One region of the Streptomyces sp. NPDC055103 genome, then DNA from elsewhere that is predicted to be linked to it. Evidence: riboswitches for the same ligand, from Rfam matches in the RefSeq annotation. Region 1 holds a riboswitch; the other holds the start of a gene.
The links. Region 1 has a riboswitch for S-adenosylmethionine ahead of thrC (threonine synthase). Riboswitches for the same ligand answer to the same signal wherever they lie in the genome.

Region 1 (11,945 bases):
TCCTCCCGGACATGGGGTGGATAACGCTCCAGGACCGCGCCGACGCCCGCGACGGACGGCCTCCGGTGCTCCGCGTGGTTCCTTGCCCCACCCGGCCGGCGACCTCGTCTGCCCGATCCTCGTAGCACTCTCACCTTCCGAGTGCTAACGCCAATGATTAGCACTCGCCCTAGGAGAGTGCAAGCGACTCTCAGGTTTCGGGCCACCTTCGCACCGGGCTTCCGGCCGCCTTCCCGCCGGGCCTCCCACCCCTCTCCCCGCCGGCCCTCCCGGGCGTCGGGGAACGCGCGAGGGGCCCGCTTCCCCTCAGGGATGCGGGCCCCTCGACGGCGTTGCGTCGGTGGCCGATCGCGCCGCGCTCAGACGGCGAGCTTGACCATGTCCGCCTGCGGACCCTTCTGGCCCTGCGAAATCTCGAACTCGACCCGCTGCCCCTCTTCGAGGCTGCGGTAGCCATCCATCTGGATCGCGCTGTAGTGGACGAAAACATCCGCACCACCGTCGACCGCGATGAAGCCGTAGCCCTTCTCCGCGTTGAACCACTTGACGGTGCCCTGAGCCATGCCTAACTCCCCTATTACTGGCCCTTGCGCGGGAACCGCACTTCGCGGACCCGGGGTCAGACCCTGCGCCGGAACGCGTCGACCGCCGCTGAATGTATCTGCCCAACTGCCCTCTGCAACAGGTCAATCGAGCGAGAATTCTGGGCACGACGGAAAGGGGAATTAGGGAGAATCCCTGGAGTTCCGGGGCAAGTCGGGCCCGGCAAAACGCGCAGAACGTACACAACGCGCAGACACTTTGGCTGCTTCCTGACGCACAGGGACGCATTCTCATATGCGTCCGGCATGAGCAGCGGAGGGGACTTCCCCAACTCTACCCCGTTCAACCATGCAGAATTGCCCCCTCCGCTTTATGGCGCGGAAGGGGCAATTCAAGAAAGACGGGACAACAGGTCAGCCGTGGGGGCTCAGCAGCCTCCGGCGACCGCCGGGATGATCGAGACGCCCGCGCCGGCCGGGGTGGCCGTCTCCAGACCCTGCTCGAAGCGCACGTCGTCGTCGTTCACGTAGACGTTGACGAAGCGGCGCAGCTTGCCCTGGTCGTCCAGGACGCGGGCGGCGATGCCCGTGTGGTTCTTCTCCAGGTCCGCGATGACCTCGGCGAGGGTCGCGCCCTCGGCCGGGACCTCGGACTGCCCGCCCGTGTAGGTGCGGAGGATGGTGGGGATGCGGACGTTCACGGCCATGTCTTCGTACCTCTCAGAGAGCCAGGCCCGCGGCGCGGAACGCGTCCAGGCTGGGGCGGATGGTGGCGGTCGCCTGCGAGCCCTCGGCCACGGCGTCCAGCGTCTTGAGGCCGTCGCCGGTGTTCAGCACGACGGTGGTGAGCTCCGGGTCGATCAGACCGGCCTCGACGAGCTTCTTCGTGACGCCGACGGTCACGCCGCCCGCCGTCTCGGCGAAGATGCCCTCGGTCTGGGCGAGCAGCCTGATCGCGTCCACGACCTGCTCGTCGTTCACGTCCTCCACGGCGCCACCGGTGCGACGGGCGATGTCGAGGACGTACGGGCCGTCGGCCGGGTTGCCGATCGCGAGCGACTTGGCGATCGTGTTCGGCTTCTGCGGGCGGACCACGTCGTGGCCGGCCTTGAAGGCGACGGAGACCGGGGAGCAGCCCTCGGCCTGCGCACCGAAGATCTTGTACGGCTTGTCCTCGACGAGGCCGAGCTTGATGAGCTCCTGCAGACCCTTGTCGATCTTGGTGAGCTGCGAGCCGGAGGCGATCGGGATGACGAGCTGGTCGGGGATGACCCAGCCGAGCTGCTCGCAGATCTCGTACGCCAGCGTCTTGGAGCCCTCGCCGTAGTACGGGCGGAGGTTGACGTTGACGAAGCCCCAGCCCTCGCCGAGCGGGTCGCCGATGAGCTCCGAGCAGAAGCGGTTGACGTCGTCGTAGTTGCCCTCGATGGCGACGAGGTCACCGCCGTAGACGGCGGCCATGACGACCTTGCCCTGCTCCAGGTCGTGCGGGATGAAGACGCAGGAGCGGAAGCCGGCGCGGGCGGCGGCGGCGCCGACGGCGCCGGCGAGGTTGCCGGTGGAGGAGCAGGAGAGCGTGGTGAAGCCGAAGGCGCGGGCGGCCTCGAGGGCCTGCGCGACGACCCGGTCCTTGAAGGAGTGGGTCGGGTTGCCCGAGTCGTCCTTGACGAAGAGCTTGCCGGGGGCGACACCGATCTCGCGGGCGAGGTTGTCGGCCTGGACGAGCTTGGTCCAGCCCGGGTTCAGGTTCGGCTTCTCGGCGACGTCGGCGGGGACGGGCAGCAGGGGGGCGTAGCGCCAGATGTTGGCGGGGCCGGCCTCGATCTGCTTGCGCAGCGCCTCGGGGTCACCGGTGGGGAGGTCGTAGGCGACCTCGAGCGGTCCGAAACAGAGTTCGCAGGCGAAGATCGGACCGAGCGCGAAGACTTCACCGCATTCGCGACAGGAAAGCCCGGAAGCGGGACCGAGGTCGACGGTGGCGGCGGAAGCGACAGTCTGTACAGCCATTGGAGGCGAGGCCCTTTCTCCTCATCTTTCCCATGGCGAATTTTTCGCCATGAGACGGATTTGGCACCTTCCCTAGTCGGGGACCTCGCTGGAGGACGAGTAACCGACTGGAGGGTTGCCGGGGCTTCAACGGGCCGTTTCCCTCTGCCCCTCTGGATGAGCGGTATTCGATTGTGAAGCGGGGTGAAGTTCCTCGCGGGACTTCGTTCCTGCGCTCCGACGCGGGCGGCACCCCGACGTGCATCGGGCATCCGCGTTGTTCAAGACTGTAACCGAAGGCCCCGGCGCTTGGACGGGCCGTCCGAACCGCGAGATGGAGATCACGTGCTCGAAGAGGTGGAGCGCTGGCTGGACCGGCGGTCCTGGTCCGTGGCCGACCGGCCGCTGGAGCGGATCCTCGCCGCCAAGCGAAACACGAAGGTCAGCGTCGTGCTGCCGGCGCTGAACGAGGAGGCGACGGTCGGCGACATCGTCGCCGTGATCCGCCGCGAGCTGATGTCGGACGCGGTGCCGCTCGTGGACGAACTGGTGGTCGTCGACTCGGGCTCCACCGACCGTACGGCGGAGGTGGCGGCGGCCGCCGGGGCGCGGGTGGTGGCGCGGGACGCGATCCTCCCCCGGATACCGGCCGTCCCCGGCAAGGGCGAGGTCCTGTGGCGGTCGCTCATGGTGACGAGCGGGGACGTCGTGTGCTTCGTCGACGCGGACCTGCGGGACTTCTCGGCGGACTTCGTGACGGGGATCGTGGGCCCGCTGCTCACCGAACCGGACGTCGACCTCGTGAAGGCGACCTACGACCGCCCCTTCGGCACTGCGTCCGATCAGCTCGCCTCCGGCAAGACCCCAGGTCAGGGCGGCCGAGTGACCGAGCTGGTGGCTCGGCCGCTCCTCAACCTCCACTGGCCGCAGCTGGCCGGCTTCGTGCAGCCGCTGGGCGGCGAGTACGCGGCGCGGCGCTCGCTCCTGGAGCGGCTGCCCTTCCCCGTCGGTTACGGGGTGGAGCTGGGGCTGCTCGTCGACGCGCTGCACACGGTGGGCCTGGACGCCCTCGCACAGGTCGACGTGGGGGTGCGCAAGCACCGCCATCAGGACGAGCGGGCGCTGGGCCGGATGGCGGCGGCGATCTACCGGACGGCGCAGCTACGGCTCTCGCGCGGCCACCTCGTACGGCCGAGGCTGACCCAGTTCGAGCGGGGCGAGGACGGGTTCACCCCCCGGACCTACGCGGTGGACACGGAGGAACGGCCGCCGATGGCCGAGATCACGGAGTACAGGCGCCGCCGCGTGGCGTAACGCCACCAGATGATCCGCTTTGCCTACATTGCCCTTTTATGCGCTTCAGACAACAGCACCTGGGCGGTGTGGCGGCGGTCGTCGGACTCGCGGTGGCCTCACTCGCGCTCTCGACGGCCGCGGCTGGTCCGGCCTCGGCGGACGTCACCGAGCCCTTCGGCAAGCGGTACGACGAGTCGATCTACGGCGATTTCACGACGCTCGGCAACACGGTCATGGGCTGCCCCACCGAGCCCGCGGACATGGCCGCGCGCTGCGCGACCGCCGCGAAGGGCGAGGGCTCCGACAACAACAACACCTTCGTGATGCGGCGGATCGACGCCGCCGACATGGTGGCGGGCGAGGCGCCCGAGTTCGGCTCCAGTACCGGCCACGTCGCGATCCCGGCGGGTGCCGAGGTCGCGTACGCCCGGCTGTTCTGGGGCGGCAACGACGGCACGTACAAGGGCCCGAGCGGGGCCCAGCTCCGGCGCTGCGACATCTCCGGCGCCGACGTCGGGTCCTCGCCCGGCGACCCGGCGACGACCGCGCCGGTGATCAGGGTCGGGACGGGGCCCGCGACCCCGGTCTCGATCGACAGCATGGTCACCGACCCGGCCGACACCAACGGCCCGCACTACTACACGGGCGAGTCGGACGTGACCGCCGCCTTCGCGGGCGTCTCGGGGACGGACGCGCGGGTGGCCGTCGGCAACATCTGGTCGCCGAACGGCAAGGGCTGCGTGGGCGGCTGGTCCCTGACCGTCGTCCACAAGTTCCCGGGACCCGACCCGGTCAAGGCCCCGGAGCGGCGGAACGTCTACGTCTACGGCGGCCACGTCCTCCAGCGCTCCACCTCCCCCGCGACCACGATCACCGTCGACGGCTTCTACCGGAGCGGCGGCACGGCGCGGGCGAGCGTCACCGCGTACAAGGGCGACTGGAACACCCCGGGCGACAAGTTCCTCGTCGACGGCAAGAACGTCACCGAGAACCACACCGGCAACACCAACAACTTCTTCATCGGCGAGGACGACGGGGCGGTCGCGCCCAAGCTCGTCAACAACCTGAGCATCGACGCCAAGGCCTTCGACATCCCGGACGGCGCCATCCCGCAGGGCGCGACCTCGGCCGATCTCACCTTCTCCACGAACGGCGACACGTACGTGCCGTCCGGGCTCGCCTTCTCGGTGCCGGTGCCCGACCTGGAGATCACCAAGACGGCGAGCCCGCGCACGGTGAAGCCGGGCGACACCCTCACGTACAAGATCACCGCGAAGAACATCAGCACGATCGACTACCCGAACGCCAAGTTCAGCGACGACCTGACGGGGAACCTCGACGACGCCGACTACAACGGCGACGTGAAGACGGACCTGGGCGAGGTGTCGTACGGGAAGCCGAAGATCGGGTACGTCGGGACGATCCCGGCGGGGAAGACGGCGACCGTCACGTACTCGGTGAAGATCAAGGACCCGGTGACCGGCGACGGGAAGCTCCGCAACAGCGTCGAGGTGGAGTCCCCGCGCTCCAACTGCGGCGACGGCAGCGAGGACCAGGCCTGCGCGATCACCCCGGTGCTCGACAAGCCCAAGCCGACGCCGACCCCGACGGATCCGAAGCCGACGGACCCGACGAAGCCCCCGAAGCCGACGACCTCGGCACCGGTGGAGCCCACGGACCCGGCGTCCCCGTCCGGCTCGGCCTCCCCCACCAGCCCGGCCTCCCCCTCCGCCCCCTCCGCCTCGGCCTCGGCCTCGCGGAGCACGTCCGTCCCGGTGGCCCCGGCGCCGGGACCGCACGGAGGGAACGGCGGCTCGATGGCGGAGACGGGCAGCAACGGTGAGCGGCTGTGGCTGCTCGGCGCGCTCGGCGTGGCCCTGGCGGCGACGGGCCTGGTGGCGAAGGCAGCGATGCGCGGCCGCCGCGACCACTGAGCGGCACACACCCCGTGGCCGGATCGGCCCGTCTCGTATACGTACGTTTGAGCGTTTACGGGACGGGCTAGGTTCGCCACATGGCTACTGTGCTCGTGGCATCCAACCGGGGACCCGTCTCGTACGTGCTCGGCGAGGACGGTGAGCTCGACGCCCGCAGGGGCGGAGGCGGCCTGGTCTCAGGCCTGAGCGCCGTCTCCTCTCAGGACAGCCTGTGGGTGTGCGCGGCCCTCGGCGAGGGCGACCGGGAGGCGGTGCGGCGCGGGGTCGGCGAGCCGGGCGTCCGCATGCTGGACATCGCCCCGGACGTGTACGCCGACGCGTACAACGGCATCGCGAACTCGGTGCTGTGGTTCCTCCACCACCACCTGTACGACGTCCCGCGCGAGCCCGTCTTCGACGCGGAGTTCCGACGCCGCTGGGAGGCGTACCGCGGCTACAACCGCGCCTTCGCGGAGGCCCTGGCGGCCGAGGCGTCGGAGGGCGCGGCGGTCCTGGTCCAGGACTACCACCTGTCGCTCGTCCCCTGGATGCTCCGGGAGCTCCGCCCCGACCTGCGGATCGGGCACTTCACGCACACCCCGTGGGTCTCCCCCGAGTACCTGCGGATGGTGCCGGACGACATCGTCGAGGAACTGCTGTGGGGGATGCTCGGCGCGGACGAGCTGGGCTTCCACACCTGGGGATGGGCGAGCTTCTTCATCAGCTGCTGCTCGCAGCGGGACGACGCGACGGGCACGGCCCGGGGCATCTGGCCGAGCGGCGACCCCTGGCACGGCGTGGAGCACCGCCGCCACGGTTTCAGGAAGGGCCGCACCCGGGTCCGGGCGTACCCGCTGGGCGTGGACGCCGACGAGCTGCGGGCGCTGGCGTACCGCCCGGAGGTGGACGAGCGGCTGGCCCGGCTCCGGGAGGAGGTCGGCGACCGGAAGACCATCGTGCGCGTCGACCGCACCGAACTCTCCAAGAACATCATCCGCGGCCTCCTCGCCTACCGCGAACTGCTCACCACCCACCCCGAGTGGCGCGACCGGGTGGTCCACCTGGCCTCGGCGTACCCGTCACGCCAGGACCTGGAGTCGTACCGTCAGTACACCGCCTCGGTGACGGCCCTGGCGGACGAGATCAACACCGAGTTCGGCACGCCCGACTGGCAGCCGGTCCTGGTCTCGGTACGGGACGACTTCACCCGCTCCCTGGCCGCCTACCGCCTCGCGGACGTGGCCCTGGTGAACCCGGTGCGCGACGGCATGAACCTGGTCGCGAAGGAGATACCGGTCGTCTCGGAGGCGGGCTGCGCCCTGGTCCTCTCGACGGGCGCGGGCGCCTACCAGGAACTCCGCGCCGACGCCCTCACCGTGAACCCCTTCGACGTCTCGGAAACCGCCGAGGCACTCCACACCGCCCTGTCGATGCCGGCGACCGAACGCGCCGACCGCACCAAACGCCTCGCCGCGGCGGCAACGGCCCTGCCCCCCCAGCGCTGGTTCCTGAACCAACTGGAGGCGCTCAGGGGACCCTCGTAGCCACGCGAGTCGGCGGGGCCGGGAGTCAGGACGACGTGGGGGCGAGGGCGGCCTCCCAGGCGAACCCGTCCGGGTCGGTGAACGTGTCGGCGGTGCTGCCGAGGATGACGCGGTGCGCGCCTGTGCCGTCGGCGGGGACGCCGAGGTCCTTGGCCAGGGCGCGGCGCTTGTACAGCGCCAGCTTGACGGGGCTGGACTGACCGGGGGCGAACTCGGCGTACTTGCCGCCGAAGCTCTTGGCCACGGTCAGGCCCCGGCCGACGTAGAACTGCTTGGTGGCCTTCACGTCCTCGACGCCGATCAGCAGGACGACGTCGTCGATCTCGCGGGTGGCGGGGCCGGTGTCCTTCTTCTCCGAGGTCGCGATCTTCCAGATCGTCCCGTCCGGGGCCCGGACGACGCCGCTGTAGCCCCAGAACGACTTCGCGGCGGGCTTCAGGACCGTGGCGCCGGCGTCCACGGCGGCGCCGAAGAAGCCGTCGACGGTGGCCGGCCCGGACACCGTGAGTGCCAGGGTGAAGCCGCGGAATCCGGTGGAGTGCGCCTCGGACGCCCGCAGGCGCAGGTACGCGTCCACGCCGAAGGCGCTGTAGAAGCGGTGGGCGGCCTCGAGGTCGGCCACCTCAAGGGTGACGGACGCGAGGGACGTGCCGGCTGCGGTGGAAGCGGTGGTTGCCATGACCATCACGCTAGGGGCTGCGCGGCGGCCGGGGCTTCTCGATTCCTGACCGGTCTTGAGACCTGCTTCGCCACGCACGCCGGCATCCCCTCCACGTTGATCGCCGGACCCGCACCGCGGGCCGTATCCGCAGCATCGGCATCGTCGGCCGCCGCATCCGCCGCCTGGCGCCGGAAGGCCCCGGGCGGCATGCCGACCAGCTCGGTGAAGCGGGTGGTGAACGTTCCCAGCGACGCGCAGCCGACCGCGAAGCAGACCTCGGTGACGCTGAGGTCGCCCCGCCGCAGCAGCGCCGTCGCCCGCTCGATACGACGCGTCATCAGGTACGCGTACGGCGACTCGCCGTAGGCGGCCCGGAACTGCCGACTCAGATGCCCGGCGGACATGTTCACATCACGGGCGAGCGCCTCCACGTTCAACGGCTGCGCGTATTCCCTGTCGATCCGGTCGCGGACGCGGCGCAGCCGCGCCAGGTCAGCCAGGCGCTGCGCCTGGACGCGTGCCCGCCGCCATTCAGGCTTACACATGAGCACTCTCCCCTTTGCTCTTCGTCTTCCCTTTCGATGTCGGCCCGCACGGCCGCATCGATGCCCGCACGGCTCAGCGCAGCTCCTGGATGCGGATCAGGTTGCCCGCGGGGTCGCGGAACGCGCAGTCGCGGACGCCGTACGGCTGCTCGGTCGGCTCCTGGACGACCTCGGTGTCACCGGCCTGCACCTTCTCGAACACCGCGTCGAGGTTCCGGGTGGCCAGCAGGATCCAGCCGTAGGTGCCCTTGGCCATCATCTCGGCGATCGTGCGGCGTTCGTCCTCGGTGACGCCGGGATCGACGGCAGGCGGCGCCAGAAGGATCGACGTGCCCGGCTGACCGGCCGGGCCGACCGTGATCCAGCGCATTTTGCCCTGCCCGACGTCGCTGCGGACCTCGAAGCCGAGGGCATCGCGGTAGAAGGCGAGCGACGCGTCCGGGTCGTCGTGCGGAAGAGAAGCCGTGTGAATGGTGATGTCCATGGCGCGCAGCCTAGAACCGACCCCCTGGACCGCACTTCTCGGTTCCTGATCGATGCGGACACGCCCGAATGTTCACGTCGAGACGTCTTCCTCCTAGGAGCGGGCTCACCAGACCGCCTGAAGGTTGTCGGCCGGCGTCGACCACTCCACACCGGACTCGGGGCGGATGTGCGCGACGCGGACCACGCGGCCGTCACTGTGCAGTTCGTGAGTGACGGCCATCAGCTCGCCCTTACCCCGGCTCGCGATGTCGCGGACCCTCTGATGCAGCAGCGGGTGCTCCTCGTACCCCGCGTGGTCGGCGCTCACGTCTCGTCTCGCTCTTCGGGCTGCTCGTCGGCGAAGCGCCGGAGGAACCTGTCCCAGCCGGCGGCCGCCCGCTCGCGGAGCGCCCGACTCGGCACGCCGTGCTCCGAGCACGACGTGCCGCTCTCGTGTCCGCTCTCGCCAGGCGTACGGCGGGGGAGGGTGCTGGTCATCGCTCGACTCCCATCGGTGGATTCGGGGCCGTCCGGGCTGGTAGGGGGAGCCTGTGTGACGGGCCCGCACCCGGACGGCTTGCGACCAGTCAACGACCAGAGCCCGTCCTGGAACAGGAAAGGTCACCGGCCCTGGCAGCGCTCGCGACCGGAAGACTCTGCGTCGTCTTTGCGACCCCGGTGGCCTGGACAGTGAGCCAGGGCTACGTTCTGTTTCGTGGCAGTCAACGCCGTGTTGAAGCAGCGAATGGCCGACTTAGGCCTCACGCAAGAGGAGTTGGCGGGTCGGATGAACGCCGCCCTGCTGGAGATCACCGGCAGGCCCGGCGACGTGTCGGACCGGACCGTGCGCAATCTGGTCAACGGGGCCACCCGGCGTCCGATCGGTCGCACGCGCAGAGCGCTGGAAGCGGTCTTCCGCCGCCCGTTGAAGGATCTGGGGTTCGAGTCCCCCAGCACCACAGCACCACCGGAGGACCCAGTGGAACGCCGCCAGTTCATCACCGCCGGCACGGCCTTGGCACTCAGCTCGGCGACCCCGGCCTTCGGCACTCCCCGCCGTATCGGCGTCAGCGACGTCGAACGCCTCCAGCGCAGATTCGCGGACGTCATCGCCAAGGACCACCGCCACGGCGGCCAACTCGGCATCGAGCAACAGGCCGCCGCTCTCGCGGACGAAGCCCTGATCCTCCAGAACTCCGGCAACGCCAGTCAGCGCATCAGGAGGCAGGTCTACGCCTCGGCTGCCGCGTTCCGCTCCTCCGCCATGTGGGCAGCCATCGACGGACGCCGGTTCGACGACGCCATCCGGCACATGCGGGTCGCTCAGGAGCTCGCCGAAATGGCCGGCGATCCGTACATCAAGTTCCGCATCTGGTCCCACGCGGGCGCGATGTTCCGGCACATGGGCCGTCCGACCGACGCCGCAACAGCCAATGAGGTGGCCCGCAGGCTAGGCATCACCCGCCAGGACCCCCTGTTCGCCTCCCTCGGTCTGGCCAGACAGGGCGCGATCCACGGAGCGGCCGGGGACGGCATGGCCACTCGCCGCGCCTTCGACCAGGCACAGGACGCCATGCTGCGCGCCGACCCCGGAGCCCAGCGCCCCGTGTGGATGAACGCCTTCTACGACCAGGCCGAGCTCGACAGCCTCGCATTGTCCGCGAACCTCGCGCTGGGCGACTTCGAGCGGGCCGAAGCCCACGGCCACCGGCGCACCCGTTCATTGCGCGAGATGAGCGGGAGACGGGCTTCGCTCCTCATGCACCGCTGTCGTTGCCGCTGTCGTTGCCACCGTCGATGACGGTCAGTTCCGCGCCCTTCCCGGCGTACGGGTCAGGAGTGCCGGCTGGGATGTTCTGGATGGCCTGCCCCTGTGCGGCACCGTCGCCGTTGAACACGAAGTCGGCGCGCAGGCGCCAGTTCCGGCCGTCGGCATAGATGAATCCCTGGTCGGTGAGCTGGCGGAGAGCGCGAGACACCGAGGACTGGGACATCCCGACCTGCTCGGCGAACTTGGTCTGGCTCTCGACGATGACCAGGCCATGATCCTTGCGGTTCTGGATGCCGCACATCTTGTGGAACAGCTTGAAGGCCGCCGCGCTGAGGTCGGCGTCGGCGAGTGCCAGGTGCGCCGCGTATCCCATCGTGGTGAACCCTCCTCCTCTGAACCAGAGACCGGCTGCGACAGAGACCGATGAATGGACGGTGAGGTCGTTCACCTCGCCTGTCGACCGATTGACGGTCTCGATCCGGGTCACCTTCCGGCCCGCACGCACAGATTACCCCCACGAACGAACAGAAGCCGAGCAAGGATGGATCAATCCATGCATCGCTGAGAGTCCTCACCCAGAACCGGGTGAGCCCCCTCTCATTCTATTCAGTTTTGGGTAGCCATACCCAGCATTGGGTGATCTTTCACTCATAGGTGCAGCTCAGGGGCCCGCCGTGGCAGCTCCGTCTTAAGCAGTAAGGAACCCGCCGTACGGGAACCCCTGCGGTACTCGCGCTGCTCCGTTCCTCGGGGGTGCCCCACCCTCGTCCGTTGCGCCTGCGGGCCGCCGTAAACGAGGTCGTGGCATCACGGGGAAGCGTGGCCGGGGCCGGTGGGTGGTTGCCCTGCACACGTGACGGACGCCCGTTCGGCTTTCCCACCGCCTGGGCTGACTGTCGTGGGCTGAGGCCACGACAGGGCTCCTCGGAGGCTCAGCCAGGAACGTCTCCAGCGGGAGCCTGGGCGGGGTGTCCGATGTCGGTCCGCTGGAGTGTGGTCTGCCAGCCCGACCGATCGGCTGCCCAGTCGAACAGGGCCCCGCGGACCTTCGCCTGGGAGGCCGTCCGGGCCTGAGAGCCCTCTGAGGTGCCGCTGCGGTGCTCCACCTCATAGGTCTCGTCCTCACGGAGCAGGACCTGGATGTACTCGTCGCCCTCAAAGCCGTCGGTCAGCCGCTGGAGGATCAGGTGCTTCCTGCTCCTCAGGCCGGCGAGCATCG
Region 2 (11,945 bases), on a different contig from region 1:
GGTCGCCGCGCTCCACACCCCTGACCTGCCACGCCAACGATCGTACGGTCGGTACCGCTTCCGGTACGGCGGATCGGCGAAAGGACCGGCGACGGGCCCGGCGACCGCGCGGGCTCAGACCCGGGTCACCGTCACGTTCGACATCATGTTCACCGGGTCGTAGCGGACCCGCGCGCCCGGGTAGGGGGCGTGGATGACCTGTCCGTTGCCCGCGTAGATCCCCACGTGGCTGGCGTCGCCGCGGTACGTGACCAGGTCGCCGGGCTGCGCCTGCGAGAGCGGCACCTGCCGGCCCGCGTGCCGCTGCGCGGAGGAGGTGCGCGGCAGGCTGATCCCGGCCTGCCGGTACGACCAGACCATCAGGCCCGAGCAGTCGAAGCCGGTGGGCCCGGTCGCCCCCCACACGTACGGTTTGCCGATCGCGCTGCGGGCGGCGAGCACCGCGGCCGAGGCCCGTGAGGAGCCGGGGCCGAGGTCGGCGAGGGGCGGCAGCTCCCCGGCGGCCTCCGCGCGTCCACCGGAGCGGGAGGCACGGTCGTAGTCGGCGCGCTCCTCGACGGTGAGGGAGGCGAGGAGGCGGCGGGCCTCGGCGAGCTTGCGCTCGACGGTGCGCTTGTGGCGGGCCACCTCGGCCCGGCTGCGTTCGAGCTCGACGAGGGCGGTGCGTGCCTCGTCCCGCTTCTGGTTCAGCCGGCGCTGCTCCCGCTGGAGTTCGCCGAGCGCCGCGCCCTGCCGGGCGGTGGCGCGGTCGAGGACCGAGGCGCGCTCCAGATAGCTGTCGGGGTCGGAGGAGAGCAGCAGCGCGAGGGCGGGGTCGATGCCGCCGGAGCGGTACTGGGCGCCGGCGACCGAGCCGAGGGCGCCCCGCATGTGGTTGATGCGCTCCTGGCCGCGGGCGAGTCCGTCCTGTGCCCGGGAGACCGTCCGGCGCAGCGCGTCCGCCTTCTCGTCCGCCTTGTTGTAGCCCTCGGTGGCCTTCTCGGCCTCCTCGAAGAGGCGGTCGACGGTGGCCCGGGTGGCCGTGGGCGTGGTCCCGGGGTCGGCGCTCGCGGGGACGGCCCCGAGGGACGCCGCCGCGGTGGCCGCGGCGGCTGCGGTCAGGACGGTGACCCTCGCGGGTCGGCGGTGGGACGCCACTAATCGCGCTCCGTTCGGCTCGACGCAGACTGGCGCGGCAGACAGTAGCCGCTGATCACGTCACGTCCAACGAAGGCGCCGGGCACACAAAGTGACGCCCCGCCGGAGATCACAGGTCACCGGCGGGGCGTCAGGTCAGCGAGCGTCCGGGCGAACCACCCGTTTGGGCGGCATACCGGAGCGGGGTGTGTCAGCCTCCGACGCGGACGCCGAACTGGAACGTGCCCATGTAGCTCATCGACTCGTAGCGGACGCTGGCGCCCGGCTTGGGGGCGTGCAGGATCGTGTTGTTGCCCGCGTACAGACCCACGTGCGACAGGCCGTTGAAGAAGACCAGGTCGCCCGGCTTGAGCTGGCTGCGGCCGATCTTCGTGCCGTCGTTCTGCTGGGTGTACGTGGTGCGGGTGAGCCTGGCGCCGGCCTGGCGGTAGGCCCACTGGGTCAGACCCGAGCAGTCGTAGGCGTTGGGGCCCTCGGCGCCGGAGACGTACGGCTTGCCGATCTGGGAGGCGGCGGCGTTGAGCGCGGCGGCGCCGAGGCCGCTCGCGGGGGCCTCGTTGCCGAGGTCGAGCCGCTCGCCGGCGGCGCGGCTGGCCCGCTGCTCCTTGGCCCGCTCCTCCTGCTCCAGCCTGGCCTTCTCGGCCGCCGTGAGGGTGTTGAGGAGCTTCTGCGCCTCGGCGAGCTTGCTCTGGTACTTCTGCTTCTTCGCACCGAGGGTCTTGCGGACGTCCTCGAGGTCGGCCAGCTTCGTGGTCGCCTCGGCGCGCTGCTGCGCGAGGGTCCGCTGCTTGGCCTGGATCGAGGTGAGGACGTCGGCCTGCTGGGCGCTCAGCTGGTCGATCGCGGACGCCTTGTCGAGGTAGGTGTCCGGGTCGGCGGAGAGGAAGAGCTGGAGCGCCGGGTCGATGCCGCCGGAGCGGTACTGGGCGCTGGCGACCGAACCGATCTGGTTGCGCAGGGTGTTGAGCTCCTGCTGACCGCGGGCCACCTTGTCCTGGAGGTTGCTGATCTCCGTCTGCAGCGTGCCGCGGCGCTCTTCGGCCTGGTTGTACTGCTCCGTGGCCTCTTCGGCCTCGTGATGGAGCTCGTCGACCTTCGACTTGACCTCGTCGATCTTGGGCTTGGGGGCCGCCTGGGCTCCGGACTGGGCGGAGAGCGCGACGGCGGCGGCCGCGGCCGCGGTGAGCACGGTCACGCGGGCACGGCTCGGCTGCTTGGGTCGACGGTGGGACGCCACGAAGGCGAGCTCCTTCTTCCTCAGAGCCGCCCAACCGGTGAGGGGCAGGCGGTTCCTCCGCCGTCACCCCGGATGGGTGATCAACCGCGCGAAGGTTCGAAGCCTGACCCTAGTGACCAAGTTGTGATCAGTTCAAATCCCACTGGCAAAAATATCGCTCACGCAGCACTTTGTTTACCCACACCACACGGGCAGTGATGACCACTTGACGGTGCGCCATCCAGAATTCGGGCATAAAGCCCAGGAGTTACGAGACGTTACGAGAGCCGCGAAAGCCGCTTCAGCAACAATGCGGACGCCACGGGCCTCGCACCCGCCTTCGCCACTCCGTCGGCCACCTCGCGGTCGGTGGAGACCACCACCACGGGCCGCCCCGGCGGCTCGGCCCGGACCAGCTGACGGATCAACTCGTCCGCCGTCACGCCGGGCTTGGAGAAGAGCACGCGCACCCCGCGCGGCGGCGCGAGCAGTACCGGGGCCGCCAGTTCCGCCCCGTCGAAGACACACGTGACCTCGGCGCCCGAGCGGGCCGCGAGGGCCGAGAGGCTCCCGAGGAGCCGCAGCCGCTGCTTCTCCAGCGGCATCGTCGGATAGCCGGTCTTGGTGACGTTGTAGCCGTCGACCACCAGATGGGCCTGCGGCAGCGCGAGCAGTTGGTCGAGCAGCGCCGGATCGGTCTCGGAAAGCGCCCGTGCCGCGATGTCCTTCGGGGACATCCGCCCCGGCTCCACCGCGTCGACGGTGTCCGCCGGGTGTACGGAGACGGGGGGCAACGCCAGTTCGCGGCGCAGCCCCTGGGCCGCGTCCAGGACCGTGTCGAGCAGCAGCCGCAGCCGCATGTCCTCCACCGAGCGGCCCTCGCGCGCGGTCCTGCGGCTCGCCTCCAGCGCCGCCTCGACCTCGGCGAGCCGGGCCTTGAGCCGCCGGCTCTCGCTCTCGGCGGCCGACACCTGGGCCGCCGCCTCCGCCCGCGCGGTGTCGATCTCGCCCTGCGCGCGGCGCAGCGCGGCCTCACCGCGCTTCACATCGCTCTGGGCGCTGCGCAGCTTGCGGTGAAGCGATTCCGCTTCCCTCCGGGCGGCGTCCAGATCGTGGCGCAGCTCCTCCGTCTCGCCCCGGGAGCGGTCCTTCGCGGCGGCGAGCTCCTCGCGCAGCCGATCCAGTTCGCGCCGACCGGCCTCGTCGGCCCGCTCGGCGTCCGCCCGCTGGGCCTCCTCGCCCGCGGCGGCGACGAGCTTGACCCAGCCGACCGGACGCAGCACGTAGGCGGCGGCCGCCACGTCGAGCGGGTCGGCGGCGGCGGGCGGGGTGCCCGTCTCGACGGCACCGGCGAGCTCGGGCTGGGACTGCTTGAACCGCTCGCCGATCCGCTGACGGAAGAGCGGGTCGCTCTCCAGGGCGGCCGCCATCGCGTTTCCGGCGAACTTGGCCCGCCGGCTCGCGGTGAACCGCGCGTACTGCCGCAGGGGGGCCGGCAGCTCCGAGACGGTCAGCCCGCCGAAGGCGTCCGCGACCAGCGCGACGACCCGCCGACGTACACCTTCCGCCAGTGGGTGGTCGAGCGTCTCGGCAGCGTCACCTGCCGCGCCGGCCGGCTCTCCACCGTGCGCGGGCTGCTCCACGATCCGTCACCCCTATGTCGTCCGCGCCGCCCCTCAGGAGGCGGCGCCCGGCCTGTCCACCAGTTCGATCTGGTCCACCGCGTTGCACCAGCGGCAGCGGACCGACTCGATGGTCTCACTGACCACCTGCCGCTCCTCGACCGTCGGGTCGCCCGCGAGGTCCAGATGGACGTACTCCACGACCTTGGACGAGCGGGTCACGTCGAAGCGGGTCAGGTTGCCACAGAGCGTGCAGCGCCAGCGAGTCTCGGCGGTCGGCAGGGGAACCGTCGTCATCGAGCCGTCCTTCTTCCTGTTGCGTGGTACCAGGTGCGGGAGCCGCGGTGCGCCGTCGAACTGCGGTCGTACTGCCCGTTACCCTACGGCCTCGCCGGTGCGCCGGAGCACGGCGAGGCACTCTGTCCAGTTCGGCCCCGGTACGCCATGATCTGTCCATGATCGACTGGCGAGCGGCTACCCGGGGTGCCTGGCGGGGCACCCGCGGCGGCCCCACGGTGACCTACTGCCTCATCGCCGCCTGCTGCCTCCTCTTCGCGATGAGCCCGGTCTCCGGACTCAACCCGGTGTACGGCACGGGGGACGCGCTCCTCGCGGCCCAGGGCGCGTACTTCCGCCGCTGGGGCGTGGTCCCCGCCGAGCTGATGGCCGGCGACCCCCACGCCCTGCTCACCCCGCTCACCGCGCTCTTCGTCCACGGCAGCTGGCTCCATCTGCTGGGAAACATGCTCTTCCTGTACGTCTTCGGCGCGATGGCCGAAGAGCGCATGGGCCCCGTCGAGTTCGCCCTCTTCTACCTGGGCACCGGCTACCTCGCCCTGGTCGGGTACGCCGTGGCACACGCGAACAGCGAGCAGACGCTCGTCGGGGCGTCCGGGGCGATCTCCGGGGTGCTCGGGGCCTTCCTCTTCCTCTTCCCGCGCTCCCGGGTGACCAGCCTCTTCCCCTTCCTCTTCTTCCTGCCGCTGCGCTTTCCCGCCTGGATCGTGCTGATCTTCTGGTTCGTGCTCCAGTGGCTGGCGGCGCGGGCGGCCGGACCGGGCCCCGGCGTCGCCTATCTGGCCCACGTGGTGGGCTTCTCCCTCGGCTTCCTCTACGCCTGGGGCCGCTACCGGGGTGGGGATAGAGTGAAGGCTCCAGCCGCGGCGACCGAGGGAGAAAGCCAGCCGTGATCACCGCGATCGTGCTCATCAAGACCAGCGTGGACCGCATCCCCGAGATCGCCGAGTCGATCGCGGCGCTCGACAGCGTCAGCGAGGTCTTCTCGGTGACCGGGACCTACGACCTGATCGCCATGGTCCGGGTGTCGCGCCACGACGACCTGGCGGACGTCATCCCCGGCAGCATCAGCAAGATCCCCGGCGTCGAGGCCACGGACACGCACGTGGCGTTCCGGACGTACTCCCAGCACGATCTGGAGGCGGCCTTCGCCATCGGCCTGGAGTCCTGAGGCCGCGCACGCGTCACGACGGAAGGGGGCCTCCCGGCCGGGAGGCCCCCTTCACCCGTACGAGTGACTGATCAGCCGCGGTCGGGGACGCAGCGGCCGTCCTCGGTGCGGTACTTCCACTGCGCGCCGTCCCGGACAAGCTCCTTCACGGCGCCGACGAACCGCTCCACGTGCTCGTCCGGCGTACCGGCGCCGAAGCTCACCCGGATCGCGTTGAGGGACCGCTCCCCCGGGGTCGCCTCGGGGGAGCCGCACTCGCCCTGGGTCTGCGGGTCGCTGCCGAGCAGTGTGCGGACCAGCGGGTGGGCGCAGAAGAGGCCGTCACGGACGCCGATGCCGTACTCGGCGGAGAGCGCGGCGGCGAAGTGGGAGCTGTTCCAGCCCTCCACGACGAAGGAGATGACGCCGACGCGGGGCGCGTCGTCGCCGAAGAGCGAGAGCACCTTGACCTCGGGGACCTCGGCGAGGCCCGCGCGGACCGTGTCGATCAGGTGCTGCTCGCGGGCGACGAGCTGGTCGAAGCCGGCCTCGGTGAGCGCCCTGCAGGCGGAGGCGATGGAGTAGACGCCGATGACGTTCGGGGAGCCGGCCTCGTGGCGGGCGGCGGTGGTGTGCCACTCCACGTCCACGCCGCCGTCGGCGCGGCGCGCCACCTTGCGGGAGGCGCCGCCGCCCGCGAGGTACGGCTCGGCGTCCTGGAGCCAGTCGGAGCGGCCCGCGAGGACGCCCGAGCCGAAGGGCGCGTACAGCTTGTGCCCGGAGAAGGCGACCCAGTCCACGTCCAACTCCTGTACGGAGACGGGGTGGTGGGGCGCGAGCTGGGCGGCGTCGAGCACGGTCCTGGCGCCGTGGGCGTGGGCGGCGGCGGCGAGCTCCTTCACCGGCCACAGCTCACCGGTGACGTTCGAGGCACCGGTGACGCAGACCAGGGCGGGGCCGTAGGGGTCGCGGTCGGCGAGTGCCCGCTCCAGGGTCGCGACGGCCTGCTCGGGGGTGCGGGGCGCGTTGAGGTAGGTGACGTGGGCGTCCTGCCAGGGCAGCAGCGAGGCGTGGTGCTCGGTCTCGAAGACGAAGACCTGGCAGTCGGCGGGGAGCGTGGCCGCGAGCAGGTTGAGGGAGTCGGTGGTGGAGCGGGTGAAGACGACCTGGTCGCCCGGGCGGCAGTCGAGGAACTCGGCGACGGTGACGCGGCTGTTCTCGAAGAGGTCGGTGGAGAGCTGGGAGAGGTAGCCGGCGCCGCGGTGGACGCTGCCGTAGTAGGGGGCGTACGCGGCGACGTCGTCCCACACCCGCTGGAGCGCCGGGGCGCTGGCGGCGTAGTCGAGTGCCGCGTAGGTCACTTCGCCACCGGTGACGAGCGGGACGGTGACGTCCCGGCCGAGGACCGGCAGCGGGGCGGCGCAGCAGGGGTCGGCGGACTCGGAGTCGGCGGTCACGACAGCGGCGTTCGGGTATGCGGACATGGCGGTATCTCCCGGCGGGCGGTGCGGAATGGCTTCGGTGATCCCGTACGCGGCCGGACATGGCGGGGTACGGGTGATGCCTCGGAGGACATGGGGGTACGCGAAAGTGACCCTGATCCGAGGGTGAAGAAGGGGCGGATTCGCCCTATCGCATTCGCTTGCTCACGGAAAAAGCTCCTCGAGAGACCAGGACCCCTGGTGGTCGAGGGGCCCGCGCTTGCCGTGGACCTTGCTGTCCACGGCCTGGTCTTCACCCGGGGCACCCCGCCACGGACGGAGGGTTGCCGGACAGCAAGCCGGGGCTTCGTAGCTGTCACTCATGACCTGGCATGCATCCTGCCACATGATCGCGGATGCGTAAGACCCCGGTCCGCATGCTGGACCGGGGCCTCGAAGGAACCGCTACGCGTTGCTGGCGGCGACCCAGCGCTCCAGGGTGCGGTGGGCCGCGCCGGAATCGATCGCCTCCGCGCCCTTCGCGATACCGGCGCGCAGCTGCTCCGCCAGGGTGCCCTCGCCGGGCTCCAGGGCGGTGAGCGCCGCCGCGGTGTTGAGGAGCACCGCGTCCCGTACGGGCCCGGTCTCCCCCGCGAGGAGCCGGCGGGCGACGTCGGCGTTGAAGGACGCGTCCGCGCCGCGCAGCGCCTCCAGGGGTACGAGGTCGATGCCCACGTCCCGCGGGTCGAAGCGCTCCTCGGTCACCGTGCCGCCGCGGACCACCCAGACCCGCGAGGTGGAGGTGGTCGTCAGCTCGTCCAGGCCGTCGTCGCCGCGGAACACCAGGGCGGAGTTGCCGCGCTCGGCGAAGACCCCGGCCACGATCGGTGCCATGCGCGCGTCGGCGACGCCGACGGCCTGGGCGCGGACCCTCGCCGGATTGGTCAGCGGGCCGAGGACGTTGAAGGTCGTGCGGATCCCCAGCTGGCCGCGCGCGGCGGCGACGTGCCGCAGCGCCGGGTGGAACTTCACCGCGAAGCAGATGGTGATGCCGGCTTCCTCGGCGACCTCGGCGACCCGCCGGGGGGTCAGGTTCAGATTGATGCCGAGCTTCTCCAGGACGTCGGAGGAGCCGGAGGCGGAGGACGCGGCGCGGTTGCCGTGCTTGACGACCTTCGCGCCCGTGCCGGCGGCCACGATCGAGGCCATCGTGGAGATGTTCACGGTCTTGGCGCCGTCGCCGCCGGTGCCGACGATGTCGACGGCGGGGCCGGGCACCTCGATCACGTTGGCGTGCTCGTACATGCTCCGTACGAGGCCGGTGATCTCCGCGACCGTCTCGCCCTTGGCGCGCAGCGCCACCATGAACCCGGCGATCTGGGCGTCGGTGGCCTCGCCGCGCATGATGAGGTCCATCGCCCAGGCCGTGTCGTCGGCGGCGAGGTCACGGCCTTCGAGCAGGCCGTTCAGGAGGACGGGCCAGGAGCGGCCCGCCGACGTAGGTCCTCCAGCGGGGGTCACAGCGCTCATGGCAGCTCCTGGGTCATCACGTAGGGGAATACAAGGTCCACCCTATCGAGCCCGGAAGACGGCGAAGAGCCCCGTCCATCGAATGGACGGGGCTCTCACCGTGGCGACCTACGTCATCGGAAGGTCAGGGGATCAGTGGTGGCCGTGGCCGCTCTGGATCTCCTTGTACTCCTCCGAGGTGGGCTTGGCGATCTGGCTGTCATCGCCGTAGTAGCCCTTGTTGAGCTTGACCCGGAGCTTCTCGATCGCGCCGATCTTGCGCTCCACGCCGTTCTCGTCGACGGCCGGCGGAAGCTCCGCGGCCGCGTACTGCTCGTGCGCCGTGAGCTTGTGCAGCTCGCCCTGGCTCAGCGGGGTGTGGACCTCGACGAACTCACCGTGCGGCAGGCGCTTGATGATGCCCGACTCGCGGCCGTGCAGCACCTTGTCCTTGTCCCGGCGCTGGAGGCCGAGGCAGATCCGCTTGGTGACGATGAACGCGATGACCGGGCCGAGGAAGAAGAAGATCCGCACGAACCAGGTGATCGAGTTGATCGACAGGTGGAAGTGGGTCGCCCAGAGGTCGTTTCCACCACCCACGAGCATGATCATGTACGCGGTGATCCAGGCGACACCGAAGGCGGTGCGCGTCGGAGCGTTGCGCGGGCGCTGCGCGATGTGGTGCTCGCGCTTGTCGCCGGTGATCCAGGACTCGATGAACGGGTAGACCGCGATCGCCGCGAGGACCGCGGGGAAGATCGCCAGCGGGATCATCACGCCCAGGACGAGCGTGTGGCCCCAGAGGTTGATCTCCCAGCCCGGCATGACACGGATCAGCCCCTCGGCGAAGCCCATGTACCAGTCGGGCTGGGCGCCGGTGGACACCTGGTCCGGGCGGTACGGGCCGAGCGCCCAGATCGGGTTGATCGAGGCGATCGCCGAGATGACCGCGATGACACCGAAGACCAGGAAGAAGAAGCCTCCGGCCTTCGCCATGTACACGGGCAGCAGCGGCATGCCCACGACGTTCTTGTTCGTACGGCCGGGGCCCTCGAAGTGCGTGTGCTTGTGGACGAACACCAGGATCAGGTGAGCGACCACCAGGCCCAGCATGATGCCGGGCAGGAGCAGCACGTGCGCCGAGTAGAACCGGGCCACGAAGTCGCCGCCGGGGAACTCCCCGCCGAACAGGAACATCGAGAGGTACGTGCCGACGACCGGCACGGACAGGATCGCGCCCTGCATGAAGCGGACACCGGTGCCGGAGAGCAGGTCGTCCGGGAGCGAGTAACCGGTGAAACCGGTGAACATGCCCAGGAAGAACAGCAGGAAGCCGAACAGCCAGTTGATCTCACGCGGCTTGCGGAACGCGCCGGTGAAGAACACGCGCATCATGTGCACGAACATGCCGGCGAGGAAGATCAGCGCCGCCCAGTGGTGGATCTGCCGGATCAGCAGACCACCGCGCACCTCGAACGAGATGTGCATGGTCGAGTTGAACGCCTCGGACATCAGCTGTCCCTGGAGCGGGACGTACGGTCCGACGTACTCCACCTCGTTCATCGACGGGTGGAAGAACATCGTCAGATAGACGCCCGTCAGGATGATGATGAGGAAGCTGTAGAGGCAGATCTCGCCCAGCATGAAGGACCAGTGGTCCGGGAAGATCTTCCGCATGTTGGCCTTGGCCAGCGTGTAGATCCCCAGGCGACCGTCGGCCCAGTCGGCTACCCGCTCACCGGCGGGGGCCTTCTTGTTCGTATCCGTCACGGTGCTCATCCGCGCTCCCAGAAGGCAGGGCCGACGGGCTCGTCGAAGTCGCCGAGCGCCTCCAGGAAGCCCTTGTCGTTCACGCCGATCCGCAGCTGCGGGAGGGCGTGACCGGCCGGGCCGAAGATGACACGGGCGCCGTCGGAGAGGTCGAAGGTGGACTGGTGGCACGGGCAGAGCACGTGATGCGTCTGCTGCTCGTACAGGGAGATCGGGCAGCCCACGTGGGTGCAGATCTTCGAGAAGGCGACGACGCCCTGGTGCGACCACTCGAGCTCGCGCTTGTCCTTGATGTCCTCCGGCTGGATCCGGACGATCATCAGGGCGGCCTTGGCGATCTCGACCTGGAAGTCGTGGTCGTGCTCCGTCATGCCCTCGGGCATCGCGAAGGTCAGCGAACCGACCGCGACGTCCTCGGGACGCAGCGGCTCGTGCGTGTTCATGTTGATCAGCTGCTTGCCCTTGGCCCACTTCGTGGTCCGGAGCTTCTTCTCGGGCAGCGGACCCATGTCACGCAGGAGCATGACGCCGGAGAGGGGGACGAGCGCCAGCGCACCGAACAGCGTGTTGCGGATGAGCTTGCGGCGGCCGAAGCCGGACTCGGCGGCACCGGCCGCGAAGTCCGACATGACCTTCGCCTTGACCTCGGGCGACGCCGCCATCGGGTGACGCTCGTCGGCGACCTCGACGTCGGACATCAGGGTGCGGGCCCAGTGGACCGCGCCCGCGCCGATGAAGAAGAGAGCCGCACCGAGGGTCAGACCCAGGGCGAAGTTGAGCGAGGACACCCGGCCGAAGGGCCAGATGTACACGATCTGATCGACCGGGAAGATCACGTACGACGCGATGAAGCCGACCGTGGCCAGCATCGACAGCGTGAACATGAAGGCGACCGCACGCTCGGACCGCCGGGCGGCCCGCTCGTCGATGTCCTGGATGCGCGGCTTGTGGGGCGGGAGGCCCGGGTCGGCGAACGGGTCGTCGGCGACCTTCACCGCGCCGTGCGCGGTGTCCTGCCCTGCGGGCAGGTTCTCTTCTGGAATCTCTTGGGTACTCATGACTTCTTGGCCTTAGCGGTGTGGGCCGCGACCCAGATGGCAACTGCGATGAGCGCACCCAGACCGAAGATCCAGGCGAACAGACCCTCGGAGACGGGGCCGAGGCCGCCGAGCTTGAGACCGCCCGGGTTGTCGGCCTTGTCGCTGTTGACGGCCTGGACGTACGCGATGATGTCCTTCTTCTCCTTCTCCGGCATGGTCGTGTCCGGGAAGGAAGGCATGTTCTGCGGGCCGGTCTGCATGGCCTCGTAGAGGTGCTTCGGGCTCACGCCTTCGAGGCTCGGGGCGTACTTGCCGTTGCTCAGCGCGCCGCCCTCACCGGTGAAGTTGTGGCACTGGGCGCAGTTGGAGCGGAACAGCTCGCCACCCTTGGCGACGTCCGCACCGGCAGGGTTGTACTGACCCTCGGTCGGCGTGATCGCACCGGCACCGAGAGAGGCGACGTACGCCGCGAGCTGATCGATCTCAGCCTGCGAGTAGATGACCTTCTTCTTCGGGACCTGGGCGCCCGGCTGCTGGGCCGGCATGCGGCCCGTGCCGACCTGGAAGTCGACCGCGGCCGAACCGACGCCGACCAGGGACGGGCCGTCAGAGGTTCCCTGACCGCCGGTTCCGTGGCAGCTGGCGCAGCCGACGGAGTAGAGCTTCTTGCCCTCCTCGATCGCGAGGGACTGGGCGGTTTCATCGGCCTTCGCCGTGCCCGCGGGCGCGAACGCGGCGTACAGCCCCCCAGTGGCCGCCAGCGCGAGTAGGAGGACGACGACC

Region 2: another riboswitch for S-adenosylmethionine. It lies ahead of ACWFR1_RS18140 (aminotransferase class V-fold PLP-dependent enzyme); the one in region 1 lies ahead of thrC (threonine synthase).

What each region holds. Positions count from the first base shown of each region.
Region 1 covers NZ_JBSGTX010000003.1:154,372-166,316, forward strand. The annotation lists gene ACWFR1_RS03805 (cold-shock protein) at 360-563, opposite strand; gene ACWFR1_RS03810 (MoaD/ThiS family protein) at 971-1,249, opposite strand; gene thrC (threonine synthase) at 1,263-2,549, opposite strand; SAM riboswitch class I at 2,568-2,712, opposite strand; gene ACWFR1_RS03820 (glucosyl-3-phosphoglycerate synthase) at 2,874-3,842, shown strand; gene ACWFR1_RS03825 (DUF7927 domain-containing protein) at 3,881-5,758, shown strand; gene ACWFR1_RS03830 (alpha,alpha-trehalose-phosphate synthase (UDP-forming)) at 5,839-7,284, shown strand; gene ACWFR1_RS03835 (glyoxalase) at 7,310-7,969, opposite strand; gene ACWFR1_RS03840 (helix-turn-helix transcriptional regulator) at 7,969-8,490, opposite strand; gene ACWFR1_RS03845 (VOC family protein) at 8,564-8,974, opposite strand; gene ACWFR1_RS03850 (hypothetical protein) at 9,080-9,283, opposite strand; gene ACWFR1_RS03855 (hypothetical protein) at 9,280-9,453, opposite strand; gene ACWFR1_RS03860 (hypothetical protein) at 9,743-10,756, shown strand; gene ACWFR1_RS03865 (helix-turn-helix domain-containing protein) at 10,713-11,213, opposite strand; gene ACWFR1_RS03870 (hypothetical protein) at 11,659-11,945, opposite strand, start outside.
Region 2 covers NZ_JBSGTX010000026.1:1,565-13,509, reverse strand. The annotation lists gene ACWFR1_RS18175 (hypothetical protein) at 1-32, opposite strand, end outside; gene ACWFR1_RS18170 (NlpC/P60 family protein) at 115-1,137, opposite strand; gene ACWFR1_RS18165 (NlpC/P60 family protein) at 1,328-2,374, opposite strand; gene ACWFR1_RS18160 (NYN domain-containing protein) at 2,632-3,996, opposite strand; gene ACWFR1_RS18155 (hypothetical protein) at 4,030-4,272, opposite strand; gene ACWFR1_RS18150 (rhomboid family intramembrane serine protease) at 4,431-5,165, shown strand; gene ACWFR1_RS18145 (Lrp/AsnC family transcriptional regulator) at 5,162-5,443, shown strand; gene ACWFR1_RS18140 (aminotransferase class V-fold PLP-dependent enzyme) at 5,515-6,906, opposite strand; SAM riboswitch class IV at 7,115-7,231, opposite strand; gene trpD (anthranilate phosphoribosyltransferase) at 7,309-8,373, opposite strand; gene qcrB (cytochrome bc1 complex cytochrome b subunit) at 8,506-10,131, opposite strand; gene qcrA (cytochrome bc1 complex Rieske iron-sulfur subunit) at 10,128-11,180, opposite strand; gene qcrC (cytochrome bc1 complex diheme cytochrome c subunit) at 11,177-11,945, opposite strand, start outside.